Regions from separate parts of the Celerinatantimonas yamalensis genome, predicted to be linked through region 2. Evidence: riboswitches for the same ligand, from Rfam matches in the RefSeq annotation. Region 2 holds a riboswitch; the other holds the start of a gene.
What was found. A riboswitch is a leader RNA that binds a small molecule or an ion and turns the genes downstream of it on or off. The one in region 2 is predicted to bind FMN.

Region 1 (10,009 bases), on a different contig from region 2:
TTACTCTGCCTGCATTGATCGATAAACTTCATGAAGATCATGTCAGCTTTGGTTTACAAACCCAAGGGACGTTACAATTTTTAAAAGATTCATCAGCGAGCGACCCCGGCGTTAGGATGGAAGCGGTGATTGCTTTGGGGCGTGCCGCTGAACATGGTAAAAATGCTCAGTTTAAACGCCTTGTGCAAACCCCTAAAGAGCGATTACTGCGACCTCAACCCATGGATCATGGCCGAGTTGATATGCGTAATTTGGGACAAATGTGTTCGGTAAAAGTAGGCGATATATTAATGCGTAAATTGCCCTGTACCGAGGGCAAGGATGGCAAAAATATTTACGGGGAAGTTTTGCCATCACGTTCAGGAGAAGATGCACAGTTAGTCGTCGGTGAAGGGGCATGCATATCCGCAGATGATCCCAATCTATTAGTCGCACAAAGGGTTGGTTTACCGATGGAGATAGAACGCGGCATGCGGGTTGATGAGTTATTAGCCATGAAAGAGGTGAATGTCGCGACTGGGCATGTGGTGTTTGCCGGTTCAATTATCATCAACGGTGATGTGCGTGAAGATATGAAAGTCATCGCCCGTGGGGATATTCATGTATTGGGCTATGTTGATTCAGCCTACCTAGAAGCTGGGGGTGATATCTTAGTGGAAAAAGGGATTATTGGTCACCGTCGCCCAGATGGACAACTCTCTTGTGAATTAAAAGCGATAGGAAGTATTCGAGCGCGCAATGCACAATATAGCCACCTGAGCGCCGAAAAAGATATTTTGATCACTCGTGAACTGAACCACTGTTTAGTCAAGAGCTTGCAACGGGTCATCGTTGGTGATGAGAATAATTACCGAGGCTTAATGGTCGGTGGTGAGATCTATGCGGGTAATGGTGTTGAAACCGTGGTTGCAGGGAGTGAAGCTGGGCCGAATACCTATGTGGTTCTTGAAGGCCTTTATGAAGCTCTCTACGATAACAAACACATCTTAACCCAGCATTACGAGCAGTTACATCGGCAGCTTGATGAGCTGATGAATGCACAGCTTGCGAGTGCAAAAATTGCCGATCCGGCGAAACGTGTGGAGATGCAATCAAAAATTACGGCGACGATTAACCATCATCATGAATCATTGGTGCAAGTTGAAGAAGAGTTAACAGCAAATCAGCAAGCGCTTGATCTTTGCTTATCAAATAGTCAACTCAAGGTGAAAAAAAAGATGTTTGGCAATATTCATTTTAAACTGGCCGGTCAAGAGATCGTGAGTGATCGTGAGTATGGTCCCACTCAAACGCTCTATCAAAATAGCGAGTTGAAATTCACGCCGCTTTAAGCCACTTCATAGAAATCGGCTGATTGAGCTAGCTCTTCATTAATCACATCTTTGACACTTTGAGTACAGCGACCACATTGTGTTGCGACCGGTAATTTTTGACGAACTTCAGCCAATGTCATATTCCCGTCTCGAACAGCTTGACGAATTTGGCTGTCGGTAATGCCTTGGCACAAACAAATAAACATACTGATAACCCTCGCTAACATTAATCCTTAAATTTTAATAAAAATAATTCTCATTAGCAATACTGATGAGAAATTATTCACCATTTATTGATTTGGGGTAAATTCGTCTTTGGCGCATGCTTGCGCTTAAGTTTGTAACTATTATTATAGTTGCGTAATACATATATTATTCTCAGGGCGGGGTGTAATTCCCCACCGGCGGTGATGTACATTGATGTAATAAGCCCGCGAGCGCTTCACATTTCTTGTGAAGGTCAGCAGATTTGGTGAAACTCCAAAGCCGACGGTGATAGTCCGGATGAAAGAGAAGTCGATTTGCGCTAACTGTGCTGGGCCATTTTGCGCCTGTGTTGTAGCCGCTTTCTTACTCTCCCTGATTCTACAACCTATTGATGCTGTCATAGAAACCCCGAGCACGCGTATCACTCCTGTCGAGGTTCTATCACTTCAGCACGATTTATAAGGAATAAGCATGAATCAGAATTTGTTAACTGTGTTTGGTACATCCATGGAGCGCGTTGCTACTGCTTTAGCCGCGCTGCGCGATGGACTGGGAGTCTTAGTCGTTGACGATGAAAATCGAGAAAATGAAGGTGATCTGATCTACAGTGCGGAGCACCTGACTCCTGCACAAATGGGGCTGATGATCCGCGAAAGTAGTGGCATTGTCTGTTTGTGTATGCCGCAAGAGCGGCTTAATGAACTGGAGTTGCCACCGATGGTGGTTCATAACACCAATCACAATCAAACCGCATTTACCATTACTATTGAAGCGCGCGAGGGGGTAAGTACGGGCGTGTCGGCAGCCGATCGGGTCACCACAATTAAAACGGCGATCGCTGATCATTGTCAGCCTGATGACTTAGTGCGCCCCGGCCATGTGTTTCCTCTTAGCGCCAAAAGCGGCGGGGTCTTAGAGCGGCGTGGACATACAGAGGGAACCGTCGATTTAATGCGCTTGGCTGGGCTTAAACCTTATGGTGTCTTAGCTGAAATTACCAATCCTGATGGCACCATGGCCCGCCTAGCAGAGATTGTCACCTTTGCCAAAAAGCATCAAATGCCAGTACTCAGTATTGATGATATTGCCCTTTATCGTCAGCAATTGGCCCAAGAACGTTAAAATAACATAATTATGTTTGGTAAAGCTTGCGCCATTAAGATAAACGTGGTTAATTGAAATAGCGTTTATTTTTTGAGAGTAGAGGAATGATAATGCATTTGAATCATGCTACTGCCGCGTTAAGCTTTGCTGAAAGTGGTTATATTGACCGTTATCTGAAAGCTCGTGAACAATTTTTCAAAAGCGCCTGCCAATTTGTTGTGAAAGAGCGCGAATCTGAACAAGATCTGTCGCGCAGCGCGTTATCACACGCGTATCAACAAGGATGGATTTCAATCACAGAATTTCAGCGATGGAACAGTCAGTTGGCTGATTCAGGATGTTAATGAGCGTTTGACGCTGAACTTTGAGACCCGCCTGTTGCGGTAAGGTAAAATAACGGACAGGTCGTTTAAAAGCCGATAATTTCGGTTGTAAAAAAACCTCTAATTGGGTGAGGCCTATGGTTGTGTTGCTTTGAATAAATGCGACAGGGCGCATTCCATATTCTGCATCTGGCTGAGCGATGACAATCGCGGCTGTCACTTCAGGATGGTTGAGTAATGCCATTTCAATTTCTTCTGGGTGAATATTTTCTCCGCCACAGATGAAACGATGGTCACGGCGACCTAAAACAACCAATTGTTCACCTTGCCATTGCCCGCAGTCACCACTGTGAAACCAACCGTCTGAATCAAGTAGCGACTGGATACGACCCGCATTAAAATAGCCTGGCGATAAGGTTTCGCCACGCAACAATATTTCCCCATCTTGCAAACGTAACTGCCGATAGGCTAATAATTGCCCAGCTCCTCGTCCTTCACCGACTCGCCGAGTACTCACTTGCGAACTCATCTCTGAGCTACCATAGCTCATATAGGCAATAAAACCGCGTTGATCACACCGTTTTAGTTGTTGTTCATTACAAGGCCCACCCCCGACTAGAATATGGCGTAGCCGCAGATGGCGATGGCTAAATTCTCGCGTGTTAAGTAGCCGATACAATTGAGTCGGAACCAATGACAGATGGCTGATGGGGTATTGGGTTAAGTCATTCGCCAATATGGGTGAGCTGATAGCGATACTGGCACCAGCCAGCAGCGCTCGCCAGATGAGCGCCTGACCACCGACATGAAAAAGTGGCAGTGAGGCCAACCAGCAATCGGCGGGGGTGATCGGGATCAGCTGATTACTCCCCAGTGCACTAAAATAGAGATTCTGCCATGAATGGATCACCGCTTTCGGTTGACCACTGCTGCCTGAAGTGAGAACCAAATCCACCCAGCGCGCTAATGGTAAACTAGAGGGAATCGAGGGTTGATTAGTGGCTGATTCCCAATTGATATCGATAGCTGTTACATGCGGTATTTGCGTGGGCGAAATGATGGCATCGAGCGCGAGTGTTTTGAGCGCACTTTGATATTGCTCTGCGCGTAGATGTGGGCTGATGGCGCAATAGACCCACCCGCCGTGTAGACATGCTAGCTGTAATAAGATGCCGTGTAGTGGTGTGGTTGAAACCCAGCCAATACGGCTGCCTTGGGGGAGAGAATGTTGCTCAAGTTGATTGATTAAACTAGACACGCGATTGGCGACGTCTTGATAACTTAACACCTGTGTCGGCAAAAAAATAAACGGTGCATTAGGCCTTTGTTGCAACTGAGTTAATAGCGGTGAGGGTGTCGATGACATGGTAGCGTGACTTGTGATAACTCCAAGATAACGTCAGTATCTATGATTTGATTGAAACGGTCTTGACGATAGATCAAACTTGTTCAAAATTCAGTAACGGATTGTCTGGCCAATAACTTTGGTGGATTAATCGTTGCTGCAGCGATCCTGAAAAATAACTTAGCGTGTCAAGGCCTGGTGCCGTGTCATGGTATGTTGTGGCAAGTTCACGCAGATGGGCTAAGCCCAAGGGACTCTCAAAGCTCGAGCTGATACTCACCGTTAAACCAAGTCGCTGGGCTAACTGGCAATAGTGTTCCGTGTTATGACCTAGCAGCATCGGTTTGATGACTAGTGCACTGATGTGGCGTAGATCGCAGTGCGTTACGGGCTCCCGTTGTAGTGATTCATCCAACGCGATAGGGCAGCGGTTTTGCTGCGCGATGTATACGCAATCAGCTAACGTTTGGCAGGGCTGCTCAATATACTCAATGGCATCCATCGGCAGCTGCGCGATAAATGTGCGTGCCTGTCGGCGTGTCCATCCGCCATTTGCATCTAGGCGTAGCCGAAGGGTTGGATAGTGCGCGTGGATCGTTTTAATTAGCGCCAGTTCGTCAGATGTTGCGCCTCGGGCCACTTTCAGTTTGGCGCGGGTGAGGGGCTGAGGCCAAAGGCGAAGATGGGACAATATCGTCTCTTCACTGCCTTGTAGCAGTGGGTAAGGCGCAGATAGCGGCGCAATAGCCTGCGGATAGGTGCGATTGGCGCAGAGGGCTCCCCACGCTAATGCGGCGGGCGGCGCGACACGTTGTTGATTAAGATGCGACAGTAATGCGCGCCAGCAATCCCGCAGGCTTTCTTGGCTAAATTTCGGCAGTGGTGCCACTTCGCCCCAGCATTGCTTACCAAAGGGAGTTTGCAGTGCTAAATACAGGCCTCGGCGGTGAGTCAACTGTGTTGCCCATGGGCAGTGCCAGCGCTGTTGATAGAGCCAAACTTGCAACTGCCAAGGACGACAATGGTGCATGACTGGAGCCGGTTATGGGTTGCGGGTGAAGCGGTTAAAATCAGGGGTGCGATGCTCGTTAAACGCGTTTCGTCCCTCTTGCCCTTCTTCGGTCATATAGAATAACATCGTGGCATTACCCGCAAGCTCTTGAAGGCCGGCTTGCCCATCACAATCGGCATTTAGAGCTGCTTTTAAGCAGCGTAGCGCCATCGGGCTATTGGCGAGCATTTCACGACACCACTTGACAGTTTCTTGTTCAAGGTTTGCCAGTGGGACCACTGTATTGACCAGCCCCATATCGAGCGCTTCTTTGGCATCGTACATTCGGCATAAGAACCAAATCTCACGGGCTTTTTTCTGACCCACTAAACGGGCCATGTAACTGGCACCCCAACCGCCATCAAACGAGCCAACGCGTGGGCCAGTCTGGCCAAATTTGGCATTATCGGCGGCAATCGTCAGATCGCAGAGCATATGTAAGACATGCCCCCCCCCTACGGCATAGCCCGCGACCATTGCGACGACTGGCTTAGGGCAAGTGCGGATATCGCGCTGCAGATCCAGTACATTTAGGTGATGAACACCGCTATCATCTTGATAGCCACTGTCGCCTCGTATTTTCTGATCGCCCCCACTACAAAATGCCAAATCACCCTCCCCGGTAAAAATAATGGTACCAATGTTTGAATCATAGCGGGCATCGGCTAGCGCGCGGATCATCTCTTGTACGGTCAAGGGGCGAAAGGCATTACGTACGTGAGGTCGATTAATGGTAATTTTGGCTATTCCACAAGCTGATTTATGGTAGCGAATATCGTGATAACCATCACTGACATCTTGCCATTGAACGGGGGCATTTAAATTACTGGCGGTAGGCATCATCAAAACCTCTTGGTTAACTCACAAAGCAAGCGAGTTGCTAGCCTGACAGCTCTTAGCCAAGATGTAATTGATATCTATCAAATAAAACGAGTAAGCAAAGGCAACCGTGGGATATTTGGCTAGTAAGCTTCCCACGGTGGCATGGTTAATTAAAGTGAAAACTCACCGAGAAATTGGCGAATCGTTAAAATATATGCATCCGTCGCCCCAACGTGAACGTTGTGCCCCGAGTCGGCTATTCGGTAACGACGCCCTCGTTGTAACTGGTTAAGTAGCTGCTCGGCAATGGTGGCAAATTTGATATCCTCATTGCCAACAATTAAAGCGATGGGGAGATCTAATTGAGCTAGCTTGGCGCTTAATTGGGGCTGGTTACCAAGGCTGGTGGCTTCAAGCATCAATGCCAGCGGTGCTGGGTCATATTGGCGTTTAATCTCGATTTGATGTTGGCGTTCAAGCTCGCTTAAATTGCTAAATAGAGGTTGTTGGTACCAATTATTTAACATCTGTTCAAAGGAAGTTTGCTTTAATTGCTCGGCCCAAGTGCGGTCGTGCCTGAGCCGGGCGCTACGCTGCGCGTCATCATCAAGGCCAGGATGCGCCGACTCAAGAACCAGCGCTTGGAGCCCTTTGGGTTTTAAACTGGCATGGTAAGCCGCTAAGCGACCCCCCAAGCTGTAGCCGATCAGGCTATATTCGCGCAGCCCTAAATGTTTCAGTGAATTTTCTAATAATCGGTGAAATTGGCGAAATCCATGCCGCATGTCAGGCTTGATCGCTTGACTCATACCGTGTCCGGGAAGATCGACACAGACACAGTAATAAGAATCGCTTAGCGCCGAGGTGATATATCCCCAATCGTTACCGCTACCCATAAAACCATGTAAAAAGACCAGTGCTGGATTGCTCTTAGAGCCTTTAACGCTAAAGTGAAGAGAGTGCACGCACCTGTTCTCCTAATTGGCGGATAGCGCGACTAGCGGCTGTCGGCTTGCTGGTAAGCTCCAATAGCTGCGCTCCGCCTTGTTGTAATGCTCGTTGATAAGCAATGATCAGTGATTTGTCGTCAGTTACCTGTTGGTAATTGATGGCAAACTGCGCCGCCACTGCCGCAAAATTCATCCCATGAGGGAGTTGGTAATATGTTTGCGCCAAATCGCCGTGTCGAGGAATGGGCAATAACTCAAAGATACTGCCTCCGTCATTATTAATCACGACAATTATCAATGTTGTGCTGAGTTGCCGAGTCAATGCGAGGGAGTTGAGATCATGTAACAGCGAGGTATCGCCCAAAATCAGGGTTGTGACGGGCTGATTGAGAGCAATCCCGCAAGCAGTTGCCAGCAAACCATCAATACCAGAGCAGCCGCGATTGGCAAAACAATTGACCGAAGCAGGTAGCGTTTGGCCGACCATCTGCATGTGGCGAATCGCCAAACTGTTGCCGAGCATTAACGCGCTTTTTTCGGGAATTTGTGACGCAAGGCTTGCAACCATGCTGAGCTCATCATTCCCTTTGGGTGCGAGTAAGCGTTGTTGTGCGCGCAGCCAACGCTTGGCATCATCTCGCCGATAAGTGGGGGCTGGATGGTTCTCAAGCCATGAAAAAATATCACATGGATAATGCTGGCTGAGCTGATAATACGGGTCAAACCGAGTCGTGCCTGGTGCAATTAACCAATGTTCCGCAGGTTGTGTATCTAGCCACTGTTGCAGCGTTTTACTGACCAAGCGTCCTGAGAATTGTAAAATATAATCAAATGATAGTGTCGCTAATTCATCGCGCTGAAGCAGACTATCTGCGGTGGTGATGACCTCTGCTAGGCCAAAGGCTTGCGATTGAATATCGGCAAAAATGGGCCAACCGGTTGATTTAGCCCAGTCCACAATTGCTTGCATCTGCACTTTGGTGAGTGCGCCAAGCACAATGAGCACCGCGTGTGTTGGTGCCGGTGGCCAATAGGGCGAGGGGGAACAGTATTGAGTCACAGGATGAATGCGGCAAAGCGGCGTTACAGCGCCTAGCCAGCTGGCAAGCGGGGCCAAATAGTCGCTAAAATCGATGGGTTCACCGCTGGGGTAAAATGGTTCGCGATAAGGACAATTGATAAATACTGGGCCGGGTGCTGATTGCGCGCTGGCGATGAGATCATCGAGTTTTCCCAATAAAGCTCTTGGCGGGAAGTGGCTGTCAGGGGCCGGTAAGTCAAGCTCCGCGACCGGGAAATTTGCAAATATTCGTGGCTGCTGGATGGCTTGATTAGCCCCGCAGTTCACTAACTCTAATGGGCGATCGGCACAGGCTAGTACCAGCGGCTGTGCTGTTTGCGCCGCTTCCACTACCGCAGGATAGAGATTTGCCAGTGCACTGCCTGAAGTACAGATCACTAGGACTGGTCGTTGGCTCGCTTTGGTAAGCCCAAGGGCGAGAAAGCCCAAGCCGCGCTCATCAAAATGGGTATGACATTGCAGCTTTGGGTGGGCAGCAGCGGCCATTGTTAACGGTGCACTGCGTGAGCCCGGCGCAATACATGCGTCACTGATGCCTAAACGCGTACATTCTTCAATCAGCAATTGGGCCCAGAGCAAATTTAAATTGTCGCAATTAGTGGTGATCATCGAGCAATCCTTGAATCGTGGCTATTTTTTGATTGAGTTCTTGCCATTCACTTTCAGCGTTTGAGCCCTGGACAATGCCTGCTCCAGCAAACAGTGTGAGTTGTTGGTGGTGCTGATAGGCGCTGCGAATGGCTACGCTCATTTCACTTTGCTCTGCACTTAGATACCCCACGGCGCCAGCGTACCAGCCGCGCTCAAATGACTCGTTACAGCCAATATAACGCTGCGCGGACGCTATTGGAAACCCCGCTACGGCAGGCGTTGGGTGCAGTGCTTGCAACAGTGTTTTGTCGTTTGTTTCTGGGTGCAGTATGGCTTGAATCGGCTGACAAAGATGCTGGACATGGCGTTGTTTGAGCACACGCGTTGGGGCAATGTGTATTGATTCACAAAGCGGCGCTAAAGCAGCGTGGATGGCATCGACAACCAACTGGTTTTCATGGATATTTTTGCGATCAAGTTGAAGTTCATCTGCTAGTTGTTGGTTGGTGATCGGGTCATCACTGGCAGCGCAGCTTCCCGCTAAGGCTTCACTTTCAAGCGATTGACCGCAGCGAAGATATAATCGCTCAGGGGGGACGCCAAAAAAACTATTGTTCGCTTCACTGCTAATAAAAAATGCAAAGTTATCAGGTTGTTGCTGCTGCCAGATATCAAACAGCGCGAGGGCTGAAAAGGCCGTCGTACTTTGGTAACAGCTTTGCCGTGCAAAGACGACTTTGGGTAGATCACCCAATACGCTAGGATGCGTGCACTGGGCGATAAGCGCGTGCCAGCGCTCTAGGGTGGGATGGTATTGTGCGAGCGTAAATTCACACGCTTGCCAGCGCAGCGGTGGTGGTGTCGAGAAGACCTGTGCCAGTAGTTGGCGGCGCTCATCAGCGCTTAGCTGTTGCCAATTATTTAGATACAACCAATACTCATTGCCTGTGGATCGCAGTTCAATCTCAGGCAACACAAATTGACACGGTGCAAATCCCGGCCACTGTTCGCGGCTGCTATCAAAGGCGATTCCACCATAAAAACGGGCGGCTGGATAGCGCTGCTCTAGCACAACCAGATCATCCAGATCGGTCAACTCGGCCATTTTCCCTAAATAGCAGACCTGCTGCGCGTTTCGATCACGCCAATACCCCTTGTAGGGATTGGGCTGGGCAGCTAACCAAGCAAGTTCTGAGTCGACTTGAACACGTATTTTCAGTGG
Region 2 (10,009 bases):
CATGCCCCCTCATCTAACAACGCTGCCATAAACGTGAATAGGCGTTGATCTCGCTTGCAGAGCACGCGCTGAAAATGAGTCATCACAGGCGATGGCTAATAAACTTGCTAAAGCAGTGGCTCGGCTAAAAAAGAGACGATGACATGATTGAATTCAAGTCGTTGAGGCTGTATAAAGCAATCGCCAAACAGAGTTGCCAGTTGTAGGCTTAACACTCACTTGTACGGAGACCCATTAATGAGACGTTCTATACCTTTTTTGTCGCTATGTATGGCGATGTTCGGTTTTATGCCGCTGAGTGTTCAAGCTGACACACAAGCCGTCGTGCATGTTTACAACTGGTCAGATTATATAGCTAAAGACACGGTGCCCAATTTTGAGAAAAAGACAGGGATCAAGACGGTCTATGATGTATTCGATTCGAATGAGGTCTTAGAAGCGAAGATCCTATCTGGTCATAGTGGCTATGATTTAGTGGTTCCAAGTAATGAATTTTTGACCCAGCAAGCCAAAGCCGGTGCGTTTATGAAGCTGGATAAATCAAAACTGAGCAATTACAAAAATCTTGATCCGCAACTGATGAAACTCTTATCACAGTCGTCAGATCCGGGCAATCAATACGCGATTCCGTACATGTGGGGTACCACTGGCATTGGTTATAATGTCAAAAAAATTAAAGCGATATTAGGTCCCGATGCGCCTGTCGATAGTTGGGATCTGGTTTTTCAACCAAAATATATGAAAAAACTACAAAAATGTGGTGTATCGTTCTTAAACGCGCCGAATGAAATTATGTCGGCGGCGCTCAACTATCTGGGTAAAAATCCTAATTCAACTCATCCTAGTGACTATACCAACGTCGCTTTACCCATGCTGAAAAAGGTTCGTCCTTACATTACAGAAATCAATTCATCACAATATATCAATGATTTAGCCAATGGCGACATCTGTGTTGCGATAGGTTGGTCAGGCGATCTATTAATGGCTGCACAGCGCGCGAAAGAAGCGCACAATGGCGTTGAAATCAAATACTCGATCCCCAAAGAAGGGGCGATGATCTGGTTTGATCTGATGGCGATTCCCAAAGATGCCCAAAACCCAGGCAATGCGCTAAAATTCATCAATTATCTACTGCAACCTAAAGTAGAAGCAGCCAACAGTAACTATGTATGGTACGCCAACCCCGTTCCGGCATCGAAACCGTATCTCGATAAAAATATCGCCAATGACCGAGGGATTTATCCAAGCGATAAAGTCCGTCAAAAACTGTTCATCGCAAAAATGCTGCCACTGTCCGTCGCTCGTGTTCGTACTCGTGCTTGGACTGACTTTTTGCAAAACTAATCAATAAAATAGGTCTGCTCTGGCAGACCTAATATGGAGTGTGATGATGGTGTCAGTCCCCACAAACAATCCCGCAACGCCCCCCCCTTTGCTTGAGATTCGTGGTCTGAGTAAATTATTCGATGGCCAACCGGCAGTCGATCAGGTCGACTTAACCATAGAGCGCGGGGAGCTCTTTGCTCTATTAGGGGCTTCCGGCTGCGGCAAATCAACTCTATTACGGATGCTAGCCGGCTTTGAGTTACCCAGCCAGGGCCAGATCCTGCTCGATGGTGAAGATTTAGCCGATGTACCGCCGCATCGCCGCCCCGTCAACATGATGTTTCAATCCTATGCGCTCTTCCCTCATATGACGGTGGCAGGCAATATCGCGTTTGGCCTGAAACAAGATGGTCTAAGTCGTGCGGAAATCGACGTGGCCGTCACGCGCATGCTCAAATTGGTAAGGATGCAAGAGTATGCTAATCGCAAGCCGCATCAGCTTTCAGGCGGGCAGCGTCAGCGCGTAGCACTCGCGCGCAGTCTAGCGAAAAAACCTAAATTGCTGCTCCTTGATGAACCCATGGGTGCACTGGATAAGAAGTTGCGTGAACAGATGCAATTGGAAGTGGTCGATATCTTAGAGAGCGTGGGAGTGACTTGCGTAATGGTCACCCATGATCAAGAAGAAGCAATGACCATGGCCACTCGCGTTGCCATCATGGATCGTGGTCAGTTTATCCAAATTGGCACGCCTGAAGAAATTTATGAGTACCCCAACTCCCGCTATAGTGCTGAGTTTATCGGCTCGGTGAATATCTTTGAAGGTGAGTTGTTAGAAGGCTTACCCAATCAGGCCAGCATCCACTGCTATGCATTAGCACAACCTATCTTGCTCAACCATGGCTTGTCAGACGCGCCAGGCTTGCCACTGATGATCGCGATTCGCCCAGAAAAAATTGAGCTCTCCCGCGAGTGTACGCAGCAAGAAAATATCTGCCAAGGAGTGGTGGAAGATATCGCTTATTTAGGTGGCCAGTCTATCTACCATGTGCGATTACCAAGCAATCAATTAGTTCGTGCAACGGTTCCAAATACCAGCCGCCACCGTGAAAACTTACCCATGTGGGAAGAACCGGTATATTTAAGCTGGGAAGCACAAAGCTGTGTGGTCTTAAAAATATGAAACTGCTTACGACTTACAAGCGTTATGCACGCTATGCACTGGTGCTACCGCCCTATGTCTGGCTGGTACTATTCTTTGTATTGCCGCTGGCTATTGTACTCAAAATAAGCTTTTCGCAAGCTCAACTATCGATTCCGCCCTATTCATCATTACTGCACTATGGCGATCAACAACTGCAAATATTGCTCAGCTTCGGCAACTATCTGTATATGGTGAGCGATAGTTTATATATCGATTCTTATTTACGCTCTTTAGAAGTCGCGGCTATCTCGACGATATTGTGCTTGGCGGTCGGTTATCCAATGGCTTGGGCTATCGTACACTCCAAACCATCAACCCGTAATATCTTGTTGATGTTAATTGTGTTGCCCTCATGGACCAGTTTTTTAATCCGAGTCTATGCTTGGATAGGCATATTAAAGAACAATGGATTGCTTAATAACGCCTTGATGATGGCTGGTGTCATCGACCACCCTTTGCATATATTACACACCAATGTGGCGGTCTATATTGGCATTGTTTATACCTATCTGCCGTTTATGGTGCTGCCACTGTATACCGCCTTGATGCGGGTCGATTATTCGCTGCTTGAAGCGGCAAGTGATCTCGGAGCCAAGCCAGCTACCATTTTATGGCGGATACTGTTGCCACTGACGCGTGGCGGTGTGATTGCCGGTTCTATGTTGGTCTTCATTCCAGCAGTGGGTGAGTTTGTCATTCCGACCTTACTGGGTGGACCCAATTCAATCTTGATTGGTAAAGTCCTTTGGCAAGAGTTTTTCAACAATCGCGACTGGCCAGTCGCCTCAGCGGTGGCAATCATTATGCTGTTGATTTTGATGGTACCCATTCTTATTTTCCAACATTTCCAAAAACGTGAGCTGGAGGCCAACTAATGGGCGACATTCCTGTATCGAAAAGCAAATGGAAATGGCTGATCCTGATCACTACCTTTGCCTTTTTATATCTACCAATCCTGATTTTAATTGTCTATTCATTTAACCAGAGTCGCTTAGTGACTGTCTGGGCAGGGTTTTCGACAAAATGGTATGGCGCGTTATTTCATGATGTGATGTTGATGAGCAGTGTTCGTTTGAGCTTAACCATCGGGGTGTTATCTGCCAGCACCGCAGTAGTACTTGGAACAATCGCCGCATTTGTACTCGCACGATTACAGCGTTTTCCTGGTCGAGGCGCCTTCTCATTTATGATCACCGCACCGCTTGTGATGCCCGATGTGATCATGGGACTATCGATGCTACTGATGTTTATCGCTTTGGGGCAGGTATTTGACTTGTTTGCTGAGCGCGGCATCTTGACCATCTGGATTGCCCACGTTACTTTTTGTACCTCGTATGTGCATGTAGTCGTTAGCTCTCGCCTGCGCGAAGTCGATCGTTCTATCGAAGAAGCCGCCATGGATCTGGGTGCGCCGCCATGGAAGGTCTTTGTACTGATCACGTTACCGAGCATTTTTCCAGCGATTATCGCCGGCTGGCTACTCGCTTTCACCTTGTCAATTGACGATTTAGTCATCGCTAGCTTTGTTTCAGGGCCTTCAGCAACGACGTTGCCAATAGCGGTCTTTTCCAGCGTTCGTATGGGCGTTAGCCCAAAAATAAATGCCTTAGCAACGCTTATCGTAGTAGTTGTATCACTGGCGACACTGGCCGCTTGGTGGATTATGTCACGCGCTGAAAAACGTCGGCAGCAATCGATCAAAGCCTCGCAGCGCGATGAACAGCTCACCACGCCAGAGCATTATCCTCAGCAATTAAGCTAGCCAAATCGTGTTGAGTTATATCTCAAAAAGGTATCTCATGATACCTTTTGGCTTGCATCGATGGGTGCGGCAATCGCACCGCACCTCTTTTTATCAATGTTCAAGCTTGGTTGAGTGATGCCGTGCCAGGTTGCACGGGTAGATGCATCTCTTTAAAGCGCAAACCAATGTTGCCAAGGACCAGCAGTAATGCCCCAGCAATCTGATAGCTGGATAAGCTCATCCCTAAAAATAACCAATTAATTATCGCAGCGAATACCGGAAAAGTTTGCTCAGCCAACGTAGCAAGTTGTGCTGGAATACGCTTCAGCCCTTGATAATAGAGCCACATTCCCAGCAAGCCACTTAATAACGCCATCATCACTAACTTGCCCAAAGAGAGTGTAGCCATCGGCTGTACACTGGCCGGATAGAGCAAAGCCAACGGCAGCAAAACCATCAACCCCGTAGCAAAACGCCCTGACATAATCGCATTTGCAGGCATCTTCTCACTTGCCAAGTACTTACCACACACCGTCGCCACCCCCCAAGCAAGTACGGCCAAAAGGGTATAACTGTAGCCTTTAATAATATCAGGGGTACTATTAGCGTAATACCAGTTTGCTTGTGCAAGGTGGCGAACATCAGGCCAAATCATCACTAAACTGCCTAGTAATATAAGACCCGCCCAGCGAATAAAATAGCCGTGAATACGCTCTTTTAACCACCAGCTCGCGAGTAGAATCGCCACCAACGGCTGCAATTTTTGCAACAAGATCACAATGGTTGGATTGAGATAATGGAAAGCTTGGGTAAATGCTAAGGTACCCAGCGCCGAACCGACCCCGCCAATAAAAAACAACGCGGCACTTTGCGTGCTATTCATCTGCATAAAATGATGCCGATAGCGCCATAATAGCGGTGAAGTCACTAACACTAACGTGAGATGTTCAAATAAGACGATTTGTAAGGTGCTAAAGCCTTGTCCGAGCAGAGGATAACGAATCAAGGTGTCCAATGCCCAGGTCAGGCACGCGATCATAATAAAGACTATTCCTGCCATCTTGGTTTTACTCCACTTAAATAAGATGTACAGGGGTGATGATTGGATAGCCAAACAGGCACACTCCTCATCGGAGCACACCACTGGAAAACGTACAAATAAATGTCGTTGTAAACAGGTTGCTTGGTCGATCTTCTTTCATCCGGACTATCACCGTCGGCTCTGGAGTCTCACCAGATCTGCTGACCTTTGGCGGTTTTACTCACCAAAGCGCTCGCGGGCTGTTTGCATCGGGCAAAATCACCGCCGGTGGGGAGTTCCACCCCGCCCCGAAGTTCGATAATTGTCAAATTAGACAGCTATTAATTTAATTTGCTCTGCGAAGAAAAGCAAGTACTGCAATACATCAACGTGATAGAACGGTTTCTCTATGAACGCCACATAGTTGTTATAACTATTATTACAGTTTGATATTTAAACAAAAAAATTCATCTAGCAGTCACACTTAGTTGCTACTTTGAAGGCGCTTTTTTTTGATTTTATGTCAACTTTTGTAATGGAATGCAAACTCATGTTAAAAAATAACCGTATGCAGTTGTTCACTGTGACAACTCTCGCGCTGGCGCTATCAGCTTGTAACCTAGACAATCATCATCAATTACATAAACCTGATATGCCAAAAGGTTTAGCCTACACCAACCACATTGCTGATCCACAGTTGCCCGCTGGCGATATTGCGGTTGTTGATGGTCAGATCCAAACCACCAATGACAAGCACAATACAGTTGCTTTTGACCCCACTCAGAACCCTATTTTACAAATCTTAAGTGGTTTTAATAAAATTTGGTCGTCAGGTGATGCAACTTGGGCAAGCAATGGCTCAAGTAATTTGACAGTAACGAATGGAGATACAGGCGTGGTAGGCGGGGCAACTTCGTCAACGGCAGAAGCAATTGTGACCGATTTTAGCAATGCGACCATCAAAAATCCGACCGTTTGGAAAGAAAACTTTGATTATGTCACCACCTTAAAACAAAAGGGCGAAACCACGGCTGATGTTGATCGCAGCACAGCTATTGCGCAAATCAATGCGTACTTAGATGATCAGCGCAATAAAGGCTATAGCATCATTACGGGCTTAGGCCCATTGGCTGCGGATTACCGAAGCGGCGCCAACGCGACATCTGATTACAAAGTAAAAGGCAATGACGCCAATCGCGCCACACAAGATAGCGATCAAGTCACCGTGAAAGGAACAGTCATTAGCATCACCAACTCAAACCATTTAATGGATAACAACTTAGCTGATGGTGGTAATTATGGCCAGCATACCGCACCAAATCTCGATGCGGTTGTCACCTTACTCGATACTGTTGCAGCTTATGGTGCATCAACCGAAGCACCGAAATATCACTTCGAATCCCCTCGTCCATGGCGTTTAGATAAAACCACTTACAAGGTCCCCACATTTGATACCTCATCCGCTTCGGATCTAACCAAGCGTACTTGTTACGATTTGCAAGGCAACTCCGTGGTCAAGTATTTTGAGGAGCCCACGAATCCCGTTGTCACACCATTAACTGGGCTACTCTGTGCTGGCAAAAATGTTTATGTGAAGTCAGGCACCAGCTATAGCAATGACGGGTTCAATGGGAGTAACTCAACGGCAGCATATAGTGGGTCGGGCGCATGGGTGTCCGCCCGCGGTAAAGATGGGGCCTTCCCCAGTGGCCATACCGCCGAAGCATATGACCGTGGTTTGACTTATGCGTATGCTATTCCTGAACGTTTTGCCGAGATGGTGGCACGAGCTGGTGATTTAGGTGAAGACCGTATTGTCGCCGGAATGCACTCCCCCCTAGATGTCATTGGTGGGCGAATTATGGCGTTAGCGGTAACAGCAGCCATGCTCAATGACTCAGCCAATAACACCGCCATTGATAACGCATTAACGCAAGCACACAGTTATTTTGCAACCAAAGCCACTAATGCAGGCTTTACTGGGTCAGATAATGTCTATCAATATGCGCATAGCGATCCAGCTAACGATCCCTATGGTAACCACGCGGCATTTAAGAAACAGTATCTCAAATATATGACCTACGGTTTTACCCCATTGAATGAACCACTCAAAGGTACCGAAGTGCCTAAAGGCGCTGAAGCGCTGTTAAAAAGTCGCTTACCTTACCTATCCGATCAGCAGCGCCGTGCAGTCTTAGCGACCACTGAAATTGCTTCGAATTATCCGGTTATTGATGACTCTCACGGCTGGGGACGGCTCAACTTAGTAGCTGCCGCCGACGGCTATGGTGCTTTTAATGGTAACGTCAATGTTTATATGGATGCCAACAATGGTGGATTTAACGCCGTTGATCATTGGCGCAACGACATCTCAGGAGCCGGTCGTCTACTTAAAGATGGCACTGGAACGCTCTATTTAGAAGGTAATAATAGCTACAGTGGCGGCACCTTACTCGAAGGTGGAACACTGGTCGCTGGATCAGTCACTGCGTTTGGCAACAATACCCTCTATCAAACGGATGGCACCGTTAAAGTACAAATTGCTGCAGGTAATCAAGATAGTAGCAAAGGCGCGTTGACGGTATCTGATTTCGTTCAAGATAAGGGTACGCTCGCGTTAGACTTAACCGATTACGCCCGCATTGTCGCGAATAACGGGATCTATCTAAACAATGGCAAATTACAGTTGACCATTCCAGTAACGACCCAAACCACGACCTATACTCTGCTCAGTGCGCGCAAAATAGTCGGTGGGTTTGATGCCTCAAGCATCACCGTGAGTGACGTCAATAATAACAGCCACTACAAAGCCACACTGGCTTACTCAGGCAACACCGTCACGGTGACCATTGTCAATGACTTTGATTAAAACACACAAATTAAAAGCCTTAGATTATCTAAGGCTTTTTTGCTTAACACGCCAAATGGAGAGAGCTTAAGCGCGCAACTGATACTGACCAAGATTCAAATCTAATTGATCCATCTGTTTCCTAAGAGTTTCACTACTATCAGCAATTTTATGTAGCTGTCCGCCGATCAACTGCAGATTATGTAATGATGTGCTGACATTTTCACTGATCGACTGCGCCACGGTCCCTTGTTCAGATGTAGCAGCAGCAATTTCACTATTGCGAGTATTGAGTTCAACAATGTCTTGGATGATCGATTTAAATTGATCGCCAGCAAAGCCCACCACTTCATGGCACTTCTGGCCAATTCCGATACTCTGCTGACTACCAGTGACAGCGCCTTGAGCTTGTTGCTGCAATTGGCTGATCATCTGCGCGATGTCATCAGTCGCTTTTTGGGTGCGCGCCGCCAATGCACGCACTTCATCAGCCACGACGGCAAACCCTCGACCACTTTCCCCTGCGCGGGCAGCTTCAATCGCTGCATTCAAGGCCAGCAAGTTAGTTTGCTCAGAGATCCCATGAACGGTGTCAACCATGCTCTGAATGGAACTAACGCCGTCACTGACTAATTGCACGTCGTCATTGCCTTCTTGCAACTGTTTATCCAGTTGTCCAATCTCTTGAATAGCGGCAGTAATATAGGTTTGTCCTTTCTCGCCATCTTGACGAGTGATATCAGATTGCTGGGCAGTTTCTTCAGTATTCACATGCACCTGTTGCACGCTCGCAGCCATCTCCTCCATGGCACTGCCAACCAATTCCACCTCGCGGAGCAACTGCGTCACACTACTGTTGGTCTCACTAAGGCGTTGATCAATGCGTTGCGATTCTTGACTAACTTGTTCGCTCATCTGTACCTGCTGGCGAATCGAGTGATTCAATGTTTGCTGACACTCTTCTAAATAACTTGAGAGCTGGGCAAACTCATCGTTGCCATCAAGTTGAGCACTTTGGCGAAAATCCCCATTAGCCAAACGCCGAATCATGGTTTGAAGCTGGCTGAGGCGTTGTTTGACGTGCTGACTTAACAATACAATCCCCAAAAATACTAATACCGCACACAAAGCAATGCCGCTGTAGATCTCTATCTTCAGCTCAGCCGATAGTTGATGCGCCATATCTAAATAAGAGCCCGCTGCCAGTACTGGTTTATTAGGTCCAAGAGGATAAAGATAGGTCGCTTTGAGCCCCTTCTCACCATTATTAGCATTTGTGTAATTATATTCAATCAACCGCGGTTGGTTACTACGGCTAACCTCGGCAATAGCGCTATGCATCGTACCACCACCCACTAATTTAATATTCGATATAGGCTGATTATCTCTTTTATGATCAGGTGGATAAAACAGAAGACGTTTGCCATCAGGGCTGGCTAAGAAGAAATAGCCACTGTCATTGGTTCCCCATCTGGCAGCATTTAACATACTCTTGCTCGCAGCCAGATCATCTGGAGTTGCAGCTAACATTTTACCGACAATCGTGACTTGTCGAGAAAGATTAGTTTTTTGAAACAAATTAATTTGGTTTTCAAGCTGTTGGATAGCCACATAGCCGCCCACAACGAGAAGTATAATTAACATCGCATTAAACAATGAGAATAGCGACGTTAAACGCAATCGACGAAAAAAAACCGATATCATGAGAAATTACTCCCTGTTTTTATATATAACTATATGAATAAATTGAAAATATATTTTTATCAATGTTGGCATTCGATGATCTATATATTTTAATTTAGCAGCAATAATGTGATCTATATCTATGATACCTATATTAATTCAAAACAAAATGTTAATTAAAAG

Region 1: linked by a shared signal. The riboswitch ahead of ribB (3,4-dihydroxy-2-butanone-4-phosphate synthase) and the one ahead of ABUE30_RS09960 (DMT family transporter) in region 2 are both predicted to bind FMN.

What each region holds. Positions count from the first base shown of each region.
Region 1 is NZ_JBEQCT010000007.1:225,801-235,809, reverse strand. It holds gene ABUE30_RS14720 (DUF342 domain-containing protein) at 1-1,331, shown strand, start outside; gene ABUE30_RS14715 (bacterioferritin-associated ferredoxin) at 1,328-1,519, opposite strand; FMN riboswitch at 1,684-1,833, shown strand; gene ribB (3,4-dihydroxy-2-butanone-4-phosphate synthase) at 1,992-2,642, shown strand; gene ABUE30_RS14705 (hypothetical protein) at 2,735-2,968, shown strand; gene menE (o-succinylbenzoate--CoA ligase) at 2,919-4,313, opposite strand; gene menC (o-succinylbenzoate synthase) at 4,387-5,322, opposite strand; gene menB (1,4-dihydroxy-2-naphthoyl-CoA synthase) at 5,335-6,186, opposite strand; gene menH (2-succinyl-6-hydroxy-2,4-cyclohexadiene-1-carboxylate synthase) at 6,336-7,130, opposite strand; gene menD (2-succinyl-5-enolpyruvyl-6-hydroxy-3-cyclohexene-1-carboxylic-acid synthase) at 7,111-8,805, opposite strand; gene ABUE30_RS14675 (isochorismate synthase) at 8,792-10,009, opposite strand, start outside.
Region 2 is NZ_JBEQCT010000004.1:39,942-49,950, reverse strand. It holds gene ABUE30_RS09980 (polyamine ABC transporter substrate-binding protein) at 271-1,344, shown strand; gene potA (polyamine ABC transporter ATP-binding protein) at 1,391-2,509, shown strand; gene ABUE30_RS09970 (ABC transporter permease subunit) at 2,506-3,405, shown strand; gene ABUE30_RS09965 (ABC transporter permease subunit) at 3,405-4,292, shown strand; gene ABUE30_RS09960 (DMT family transporter) at 4,393-5,334, opposite strand; FMN riboswitch at 5,461-5,615, opposite strand; gene ABUE30_RS09955 (phosphatase PAP2 family protein) at 5,846-8,164, shown strand; gene ABUE30_RS09950 (methyl-accepting chemotaxis protein) at 8,231-9,847, opposite strand.